DNA from 2 places in the Catenibacterium faecis genome. Region 2 is predicted to be linked to the other one. Evidence: a T-box and tRNA genes for the amino acid it is inferred to sense, from the RefSeq annotation. Region 2 holds a T-box; the other holds one or more tRNA genes.
What was found. A T-box is a leader RNA that pairs with one kind of tRNA and senses whether it is charged. The one in region 2 lies ahead of leuS (leucine--tRNA ligase), so its partner is inferred to be a tRNA-Leu.
Positions count from the first base shown of each region.

Region 1 (5,530 bases), on a different contig from region 2:
CGCCTAATAAACGGTGTTCATGAAGCTGAACTTGATGCATAAATTTTCTATTTGTTCTATAATTAGATTAGAAATCAGATGGAGAACTCATGAGGATATTGTTTCAATACTCCATGTGTTCTCATGCAGGCTGTATGGGCTTCGTAAGTATAAAAAAAACAGATAGAAAGGGATGAGGAAATTGCTGAAGAGCTTCAAGACGGAAATAAATCCGACAGAGGAGCAGAAAGTCAGGATTCGTAAAACAATAGGTACTTGCAGATTTATCTATAACTTCTATCTTGCTCATAATAAGGAGCTTCATGAAAATGGAAAAAAGTTTATGAGCAGCAGCCAGTTTAGAGTATGGCTTAACAATGAGTATCTTCCGAGTCATCCAGAATATTCCTGGATCAAGGAAGCTTATTCAAAATCGGTAACACAGGCAGTAAATGACGGACAGACCGCATTTAAAAGATTCTTTAATCACAAGAGTGCCTTTCCAAAATTTAAGAAGAAAGGCAGATCTGATGTGAAAATGTATTTTGTAAGGAATAATCCAAAAGATTGCCACTGTGAAAGACACAGACTCAAGATTCCGTCACTTGGCTGGGTACGCATCAAAGAGAAAGGATATATTCCAACTACAAAAGATGGAAACGTAATTAAGAGCGGTCATGTCTCAATAAAAGCTGATAGATACTATGTTTCAGTTCTTATAGAAATCCCAGACAAAACGTCAGCCAATAATTCCAGTGAAGGAATCGGTATTGACCTTGGATTAAAGGACTTTGCGATTGTCTCTAACGGAAAAACTTATAAGAACATCAATAAATCTGCAAAATTAAAGAAGCTTGAAAAAAAGCTTGTTCGAGAACAGAGAAGTCTTTCTCGAAAGTATGAAAATCTAAAGAAAGGAGAGTCCACTCAAAAAAGAAATATACAGAAACAGAGGCTTAAGATACAGAAACTTCATCATAGAATAGACAATATTCGTACTGATTACATCAATAAGACAATCGCAGAGATAGTGAAAACCAAGCCATCTTATATAACGATTGAAGATCTAAACGTATCAGGAATGATGAAGAACAAGCATCTTTCAAAGGCAGTTGCTTCGCAGAAGTTTTATGAATTTAAAACAAAGCTCCAAGCTAAATGCAAGGAGAACGGAATTGAACTTCGAGTAGCAGATAGATGGTTCCCATCATCTAAGACATGTCATTGCTGCAAGCATATCAAAAAAGATTTAAAGCTTTCAGATAGAGTTTTCAAATGTGACTGTGGCTATATCGAAGACAGAGATTTCAATGCTGCACTTAATCTGAGAGATGCTACCACTTACGAAGTTGCATAAACAAACGCAAACGTAGGTATGTACCGAAGGCTATTTCGGGAATTTACGACTATGAAGTGTACTTGAACTTGTGAGTAGATATGACGTTTGTCAATCGAAAGCATACACAATGAAATAGTAAGTAATGTTCGTGAGAACTTACATTATCTCGATGTGAGTATATTTAATCACATTTTGAGTGGCAGAATGAATTATGCCATATTTAGCATTACGTACAAACAAGACATTGACTCTTTCTCAGGAAGTTGAATTAAAAACTACTGTAGGAAAGTTAATCACAGTATTTCCTGGTGAATCAGTAGATACATTCATGATTCATATTGAAGACAATCAGCTTATTTATTTTAAAGGCCAGGAAGCAAATTGTATGATGATCACATTATACTTAAAAGGTCATTATACAGATGAACAGAAGGAACAGTTTGTAGCTGAACTTACTAAAGCTTTAGTGAAAATTACAAAGATTCCTGCTTCAAATCAGTATGTTACTATCTCTGAATTTGAAAAATGGGGTCACGGTGGTATCTACGAATAAGATTTTGCCTAGCAAAATCTTATTTTTTTGTCTTAAAACAGCTAAACATAATAAAAAAACACAAAAAAATGCAATTTTTTCAAAAAAAGGGTTGCAAAAGGTGTATCTGCATGGTAATATAAACAAGCATTCTGAAGTGCTTGAATAGCTCAGCGGTAGAGCAATCGGCTGTTAACCGATCGGTCGGGGGTTCAAATCCCTCTTCAAGCGCCAGTGGCCGGTTGGAGAAACGGTTAACTCACATGCCTTTCACGCATGCATTCACGGGTTCGAATCCCGTACCGGTCACCATATATGGAGGTTTAGCTCAGTTGGGAGAGCATCTGCCTTACAAGCAGAGGGTCAGCGGTTCGAGCCCGTTAACCTCCACCATTTTTTTGCCGACTTAGCTCAACTGGTAGAGCAACTGACTTGTAATCAGTAGGTTGGGGGTTCAAGTCCTCTAGTCGGCACCATTAGTGACTCGCTAGCTCAGATGGCAGAGCATCTGACTTTTAATCAGAGGGTCAGGGGTTCAAATCCCCTGCGAGTCACCATCTTGATGCGGGTGTGGTGAAATTGGCAGACACGCTAGACTTAGGATCTAGTGCTTCGGCGTGCAGGTTCAAGTCCTGTCACCCGCACCATTCTGAATGCAAACACCGAAGTATTCGGTGTTTTTTTATGCCTAAAAATAAAAAATCTACCAAAATGGTAGATTACATTCCATTATAGAAGAGAATTTGATGAGGGGAAGCTCATTAGTATCTCATATATTTTGGGAAGCTATAACAGAATGATGTGTATATTATAATACTCTAGGATAGAGTAGTAAATATGTATATAGTCATGAAATCCCTTGTATTTCATAACTGATTGTTTTAACATATTATTATAATTGAAATGGGAGCTAATTTGCTGAGAGTAGACATAAGTCTTGACCATGAAACCTGATTTGGATAATGCCAACGTAGGAATTTTATGAGCACCTTCTTTCAGCGTGCTCTTTTTTATGGAGGAAAAGAATATGAACTACATTAAGAAATTAAGAGAAGTAAAACCATTAGTACACAACATCACTAACTATGTAACAGTGAATGATGTAGCCAATGCGATTCTTGCCATTGGAGGCAGTCCTATTATGTCAGATGAGATCACAGAAGTGGCTCAGATGACTTCTATCAGTAATGCATTAAATATTAATATTGGGACTCTTAATCAGGTGAAGATTGCTTCTATGTTTGAAGCAGGTAAGGCATCTAATGCATGTAAGCATATTACTGTATTAGATCCAGTAGGTGCTGGTGCGACTGATTTACGTACTAATACATGTAAAGAACTATTAGAACAGATTCATTTTGATGCTATCAAAGGGAATATTTCAGAAATCAAGACTTTAATGGCTGGTACAGGTCATACTAAAGGTGTTGATGCATCTGCAGAAGATCAGAAGAACTCACATGATCTCATTGATGATATCAAAGCATTCGCAAAAGAACTCAATACTATTATTATTGTGACTGGTCTTGTAGATTATGTCACAGATGGTAATAAGTGCTATATGATCAATAATGGATGCAAAGAGATGAGTGCTATTACTGGTACAGGATGTATGTTATCAGGTATCTTAGGCTGTTTCCTAACAGTAGAAAATAGTGTAGATAGTGCTGCGGCAGCTGTTATGTCCATGGGTATTGCGGGTGAAATTGGTGCATCTAAATTAAAAGAAGGCGAAGGTAATGCAACACTTCGTACTTATTTAATTGATGCATTATTCAATATGACTGATGAAGAATTAGAAAAGAGTGGTAAATATGAAGTTCAATAATGATATGTTGAGACTCTATGCTGTGACTGATCGTCATTGGACAGGAGAACAGACTCTATATGAGCAGGTAAGAGATGTTTTAATGGGTGGTGCTACTTGTCTTCAGCTAAGAGAAAAAGACCTAGATGAAGCCTCTTTCTATGAAGAAGCAAAGAATATTAAAGAACTATGTTGTTTATTTGATGTACCATTTATTATTAATGATAATGTCATGCTTGCTAAGAAAATAGATGCAGATGGTGTTCATGTAGGTCAGGATGATATGGCATGTGTGAAGGCAAGAGAAATTCTTGGACCAGATAAGATCATTGGTGTGAGTGCACATACTATAGAAGAAGCAAGAATTGCGAAAGAACAAGGTGCAGACTATTTAGGTGTAGGAGCTATTTTCCCTACATCTTCTAAAGATGATGCAGAAGTATTAGGTATCAAGCGTTTAAAAGAAATGACTGAAACAGTGGATCTTCCAATGGTAGCCATTGGTGGAATTAGTTATGATAACTGCTTATTACTTAAAGATACAGGTATTGATGGTATTGCGGTTATTAGTGCTTTATTTGGTCAGAAGAATATCAAACAGGCTACTATTGATTTAAAGAAGCGTGTAGATGCACTTTATGAAACAATGCATACATGTTTAACTATTGCCGGTAGTGACTCTAGTGGTGGTGCAGGAATACAAGCAGACTTAAAGACAATGCTTGCTAATAAAGTATTTGGTATGAGCGCTATTACAGCCCTCACAGCCCAGAATACAACGGGTGTGACAGATATTATGGATGTTACTCCAAAGTTCTTAGAAAGCCAGATTCGTGCTGTATTTGATGATATCTATCCTGAAGCTGTTAAGATTGGTATGGTGTCTTCTAAAGCACTTATTCATACTATTGTAGAAATGTTGAAACATTATGATGCGAAGCATATTGTGGTAGATCCAGTCATGGTTGCGACAAGTGGCGCAAAGCTTATTAGTGATGAAGCTATTTCTACATTAAAGGAAGAATTACTTCCTATTGCTGAAGTCATTACTCCTAATATTCCAGAAACAGAAGTACTCACTGATATGGAAGTTAAGACTGTAGAAGATATGGAAATAGCGGCTAAGAAGATCTATGACACATATCATTGCGCTGTATTAGTCAAAGGTGGACATCAATTAAATGATGCCAATGACTACCTATACAATGGTGAAAAGGGTACTTGGTTTAAAGGACATAGAATAGACAACAGTAATACACATGGTACAGGATGTACTTTATCAAGTGCGATTGCATCCAACTTAGCAAAAGGCTATACACTAGAAGAATCAGTTAAAAATGCTAAAACATATCTTTCTGGTGCGATAGGTGCTATGTTAGATTTAGGTCAGGGAAGTGGTCCTATGGATCATGGCTACAATATCTAAAAATATTGATAAATACACAATAATTCCATAACTGCCTGATATAATCTCTTTTAAGAGGTTAAGGGCATGAAAGAATTCAAAGCGTGGTTTATACTCATATTATTTATTTTGCTGCTTCGAGTAATATATCTATTACTTGAAGGTGGGCACATCTTATGAATATCCTCTAGATATATCATCTGGAGGATTTTTTTATTTAACTTAAAAATTTACACATTAACATTCGCAAAGTTAAAATGAAATAAATTAAGTTAAAAGAACCCCCTATAGAAGAATTAACTTCTATAGGGGGTTATATTATTTGTTAAGTTTTTTCTGGTATTCTTTTAAGTCTTCTATGACGTTCTCTATTGTATCATATACCCAGCCAATCATTTCATCAGGAATATGCTGACTATAAAGTTCAGATAAATCCCTATGGAACTGGTTATGAACCTCTAATGCCTG
Region 1 covers NZ_JACRWG010000004.1:49,312-54,841, forward strand. Annotated here, with positions in the region: gene H8909_RS02515 (RNA-guided endonuclease InsQ/TnpB family protein) at 173-1,336, shown strand; gene H8909_RS02520 (tautomerase family protein) at 1,530-1,871, shown strand; tRNA gene H8909_RS02525 (tRNA-Asn) at 2,010-2,084, shown strand; tRNA gene H8909_RS02530 (tRNA-Glu) at 2,087-2,162, shown strand; tRNA gene H8909_RS02535 (tRNA-Val) at 2,168-2,243, shown strand; tRNA gene H8909_RS02540 (tRNA-Thr) at 2,251-2,326, shown strand; tRNA gene H8909_RS02545 (tRNA-Lys) at 2,332-2,407, shown strand; tRNA gene H8909_RS02550 (tRNA-Leu) at 2,415-2,497, shown strand; TPP riboswitch at 2,744-2,844, shown strand; gene thiM (hydroxyethylthiazole kinase) at 2,878-3,678, shown strand; gene thiD (bifunctional hydroxymethylpyrimidine kinase/phosphomethylpyrimidine kinase) at 3,665-5,083, shown strand; gene H8909_RS02565 (MarR family winged helix-turn-helix transcriptional regulator) at 5,381-5,530, opposite strand, start outside.
Region 1: it encodes a tRNA-Leu, which carries the amino acid that the T-box ahead of leuS (leucine--tRNA ligase) is inferred to sense. The anticodon was not compared.

Region 2 (5,530 bases):
TCATTGTAACATCTCTAGTGATTATAAGTGGTTTAAATGGTCTTTCTACCTCTATAGAAAAATCTTACACGGAAGCACCACTTAAAGATATTGTAACTATATCCAGTCATGATGGAGAACCATTGTCTTTAAAAGAAAAAGGTACAAAACATTTTGATATAGAAAGTGGGTATATCAAAGGAGTTAATGCCTTGTTGATTCGTTTACCTGCTAAGAAAAATCATATCAAGCTGCTTTCAGGTCGTTTTCCTCATCATACAAATGAAGTCATTATTACTCATAATTTATCTCATAAACTCAAATCACAGTTCACATGTCATCTATTAGAAGATGAAACATATAAAGTAGTGGGAGTAATAGAAGATAATTTCTATCAGGATCAATTGGTTTGTTTCCATCATGATATAGATAAGACATATCCAGATTTATTAAGAGATGACAAAATAGATGTAGTCACAAAGGCTCCCGAAACACTTATTAAACGTTATGAAAAGAACTATGAAGTAGATAATGATGTATATATGAAGAAGATGAGTTATGGAACACTTATTTCTATTGGTCGTATGATTGCGTTAGTTTATATGATGGTCAGCTTATTTGTGGCAATAGAACTTACAAAAACAGTCTTCTCTTCTTTATATTTAGAAAGAAGCCGTTCTCTTGCTTTGAAAATTTCTATGGGTGCATCTTATAAACAATTACAGCGTGAATCAAAGATAGAAATACTTATTATAGGCACATTTATTTACTCTATCAGCATAGTGATGTTTATTGTTATTCTTACTATTCTCCCGCTCACATCCTTTAAGAGTTATTTCCATTTTACCTGTCTTGCATCTCCTTATTATTTCTATATTATTTTCTATTTTCTCTATCTTCTTATACTCATACTTTCTGCATCTGCACCGTTTATTCGTATTAAGAAAGAAAGTATAGTCTCATTACTCAGGGAGGAATAATATGATTCAACTTAAATCAATCAACAAGCGTTATCTACATGAACATGTCTTAGAAAACATTACTTGTACTCTTCCTGATACAGGATTTGTATCACTTGTTGGGCCAAGTGGATGTGGAAAAAGTACTTTACTTCATATTATTGCTGGACTTGATCATGATTACTCAGGAGAAGTGATATATGAAAAGAATAAGAAAGTTTCTATCATTTTTCAGGATTTTCATCTTATACCTTGGCTTTCTATTAATAATAATATACGTTTATATGATTACTTTCATAAATCATCCTACATACTGGATGAAACATTGACTAAACAATTTAAGAATACTTCAGTTAATGATCTTTCCTTAGGACAAAGACAACGAGCAGCGATAGAGCGTGCACTTTATTATGATCCAGATATTGTTCTATGTGATGAACCAACAGCTTCACTTGATCCAGATAATGCAGAGAGAGTATTAAAGATATTGAAGCAGCGTTCTCATTCTTCTCTTGTATTATTTGTATCCCATGATGAAGTATTAGTAAAACAATATAGTGATCGTATTATAGAGATGAAGGATGGATGTATTATAAAGGATACACTTATTAAAAAGACAGAAAGTTATCCTCGAGAGAACCATACCAATAATAAGCCACGACATTTTCCTATACTTAAATTAACTATCCAATCATTCTTAAGTAGTCGTAAAAGATTTTTTCAGATGTCATTTTCTCTATCTATCGCATTATTATGTTTGATGATGACATTTACATTTACATTCTCTTTTCGTAATACTATTTATCAATATCTTTCTTCATTGATTCCACAGAAGTCAATTACTTATAAATTACGTAATGATGATCCTTTATCTTTAACCCATTTCAATGAAGCATCCTATCATTATTTAAATCTTGATGATTATGATCTCATGGGAATCTCTCATAATAGTCAACGTTATCAAAAGAATGACGTATTATTTATATCAGACGACTCGTCCTATACCACTCATTATATATATGGTAGAGCTCCACAAAATAATGATGAAATTGCGGTTCCTCTCTCTACTGCAAGAAAACTTGCACAAAAGAATAAGGTCAATACATTACTTAATACAACTTGGACAATCTATTATAAGCATCAATTAAAGATAAAGGGAAAAGAAGTAAAGATAGTTGGTATTTCTCCACAAACCTATAATTATGATGCCTTCTATATGTATGAATATGCCAATTATCATTGGATAGAGTCCATCTTTAATCAAAGACCGACTGCAAGATATGGTATGTTGAAATATAAGGAAGATAAATCCATTATAGATTCTTTAAAAAAGAATTATCCTGAATATGAGTTTAAAGCAATGGGGGAATCAACTCAAAAAACTTTTAATCAGAATATGAATAGAATTCAGATGGTTCTAGTGTTATTCTCTATTCTCACAATACTTTCTTCTATATTTATGATAATGGAAATCATGATTCTTCATGCGATGCATTTAAAGAAGGATCATGCCATCATGAAGGCCTATGGTGAAAAGAAAAAACATATTTTTAAGATGTCTTTCTGTCAATGTTTGATTCTCCATTCTTATAGCTATGTGACAGCTTCACTCATATTACTTGGTATTATGAAGATAATGAATCAAATCATCCCACAGATTACAGACTTTCCTATGCATATCACTTTCCAGCCTCTTATTATGTTGATATTGTGGATTGGTTCTTTCTTATTAGTTTGTTTCTCTACGCTATTTAGTATTCTTTATATTATCAAGCTCAATCCATCCCGCATACTTAAAATGAGATGATACTTCTTGCAAATAATGGGAAATTATGATAAGGTGTGTAAGTATATAAAAGTCAAGGAACTAGAGTAGTAGATGGTCATACTTTTTAAGAGAACTTATGGCTGGTGTGAATAAGTAAAGTTATCCATTGAACTCGCTAGGGAGATGGGTCTGTGATAAGCAGATCACGTATTGCTGCGTTAAAGCATTAAGCGCATGAATCAGTCTTCATGAACTAAGGTGGTACCGCGAGTTCTCGTCCTTAGACATGAGGACTTTTTTTATTTTAAAAGTGGAGGAGACAAAATTATGGCTTATGATCATAAAATAGCAGAAAAGAAATGGCAGAAATACTGGGAAGAGAATAAGACATTCGAAACAGATGTTTATGATTTCTCAAAGCCTAAATACTATGCCTTAGACATGTTCCCTTATCCATCAGGACAAGGTCTTCATGTTGGACATCCAGAAGGATATACAGCAACTGACATCATGTCAAGAATGAAGAGAATGCAGGGATATAACGTATTACACCCAATGGGATTTGACTCATTTGGTTTACCTGCTGAACAGTATGCAATCAAGACAGGTAACCACCCTGAAGGATTTACATTAAAGAATATTCAGACTTTCACTAAACAGTTAAAGATGTTAGGTTTCTCATTTGACTGGGATAAGCAGGTATCTACTTGTGATCCTAGCTTCTATAAATGGACTCAGTGGATTTTCAAACAGCTATATGAAGATGGTTTAGCTAGATATGTAGATATTCCTGTTAACTGGTGTGAAGAATTAGGTACAGTACTTGCGAACGATGAAATCATCGATGGTAAGAGTGAACGTGGTGGATTCCCTGTTATTCGTAAGAATATGAAACAGTGGGTTATTGATATTCCTAAATATGCTGAAAGATTACTTGCAGGATTAGAAGAAGTTGATTGGCCAGAATCTACTAAAGAAATTCAGAGAAACTGGATTGGTAAATCAATCGGTGCTCATGTTGATTTTAAGGTAGATGGTTATGATGATAAATTCACAGTATTCACAACACGTTGTGATACATTATTTGGAGCTACTTATTGTGTATTAGCACCAGAACATGAATTAGTAGAAAAGATTACGACTCCTGATAAGAAGGATGAAGTAAAAGCTTACTTAGATGTATGTGCAACTAAGTCAGAACTTGAAAGAACTGAATTAAATAAAGAAAAGACAGGTGTCTTCATTGGTGCTTATGCAATCAACCCAGTAAATGGTAAGAAGATTCCAATCTGGATTTCTGACTATGTATTAGCTGGTTATGGAACAGGTGCTATCATGGCTGTTCCTGCACATGATGATCGTGACTATGCTTTCGCAAAGAAGTTTGGTATCGATATTATTCCAGTATTAGAAGGTGGAGATGTTACTAAGGAAGCATGGACACAAGATGGTGTACATATTAACTCTGACTTCTTAAATGGTTTAGATAAACAGGAAGCAATCGATAAGATGTTAGACTGGTTAGAAGAACATCATTGTGGTTCTAAGCATGTTAACTATCGTTTAAGAGAATGGATCTTTGCAAGACAGAGATATTGGGGTGAACCAATTCCAATCATTAACTTTGATGATGGCTCATCTGTTGCATTAAGTGATGATCAGTTACCACTTATCTTACCTGAACTTGAAGATTATAGTCCATCAAAGACTGGTTCTTCTCCATTGGATAAGGCTGTTGACTGGGTTAATGTAGAAGTAGATGGTAAGAAGGGTAAGAGAGAAACAAGTACAATGCCTGGTTCTGCAGGATCTTCTTGGTACTTCTTAAGATATATTGATCCACATAACGATAAGGCTATTGCAGATCCAGAATTATTAAAGCACTGGATGCCAGTTGACTTATATGTTGGTGGACCTGAACATGCAGTAGGACACTTATTATATTCACGTATGTGGAATAACTATTTATATGACAAGGGTATCGTACCAGTTAAAGAACCATTCAAGAAGCTATACCATCAGGGTATGATTCTTGGTCCAAATGGTGTGAAGATGTCTAAGTCAAAGGGTAATGTTATTAATCCAGATGATATTGTAGAAGCATATGGTGCAGATACATTACGTTTATATGAAATGTTTATGGGTCCTCTTGAAGCATCTAAACCTTGGAGTGAAACAGGTGTAGAAGGTTCAAAGAAATGGCTAGAACGTGTTTATAGATTATTTGTTGAATCTGATAAGTTAACTGATATAAATGATGGTTCATTAGACTTCGTATATCACTCAACAGTTAAGAAAGTGACTGAAGACTATGAAAACCTTGGCTTTAATACAGCTATCTCACAGATGATGATCTTCATCAATGAAGCATATAAGGCTAAAGCAGTTTATAAGCCATATGCAGAAGGTATCGTTAAGATGCTTTCATGTATTGCGCCTCATATCTGTGAAGAAATGTGGGAAAAACTTGGTCATGAAGGAACAATTGCTTATGAAGCATGGCCAACATATGAAGAAGACAAGCTTGTTGTATCTACAATTGAAATTGCAGTACAGGTAAATGGTAAAGTACGTGGACGTTTATCTATTAATAAGGATCAGGAAGCTGAATCTGTTAAACAGCAGGCATTAGAACTTGAAAATGTTAAGGCACATACTGATGGTAAAGAAATTAAGAAGATCATTTATGTTCCTAACAAGATTGTAAATATTGTAGTTAAATAATTTGAGAGAAAATCTCACAACAGAATAAAGTGCTTGGGAATATTGAAAAGTTCGCTTAAAATCAAGGCTTGCAGACATTTTTCTTCAAGGGAAAGGTATC
Region 2 covers NZ_JACRWG010000041.1:4,652-10,181, forward strand. Annotated here, with positions in the region: gene H8909_RS09255 (ATP-binding cassette domain-containing protein) at 1-959, shown strand, start outside; gene H8909_RS09260 (ABC transporter ATP-binding protein/permease) at 961-2,745, shown strand; T-box leader at 2,792-2,991, shown strand; gene leuS (leucine--tRNA ligase) at 3,034-5,430, shown strand.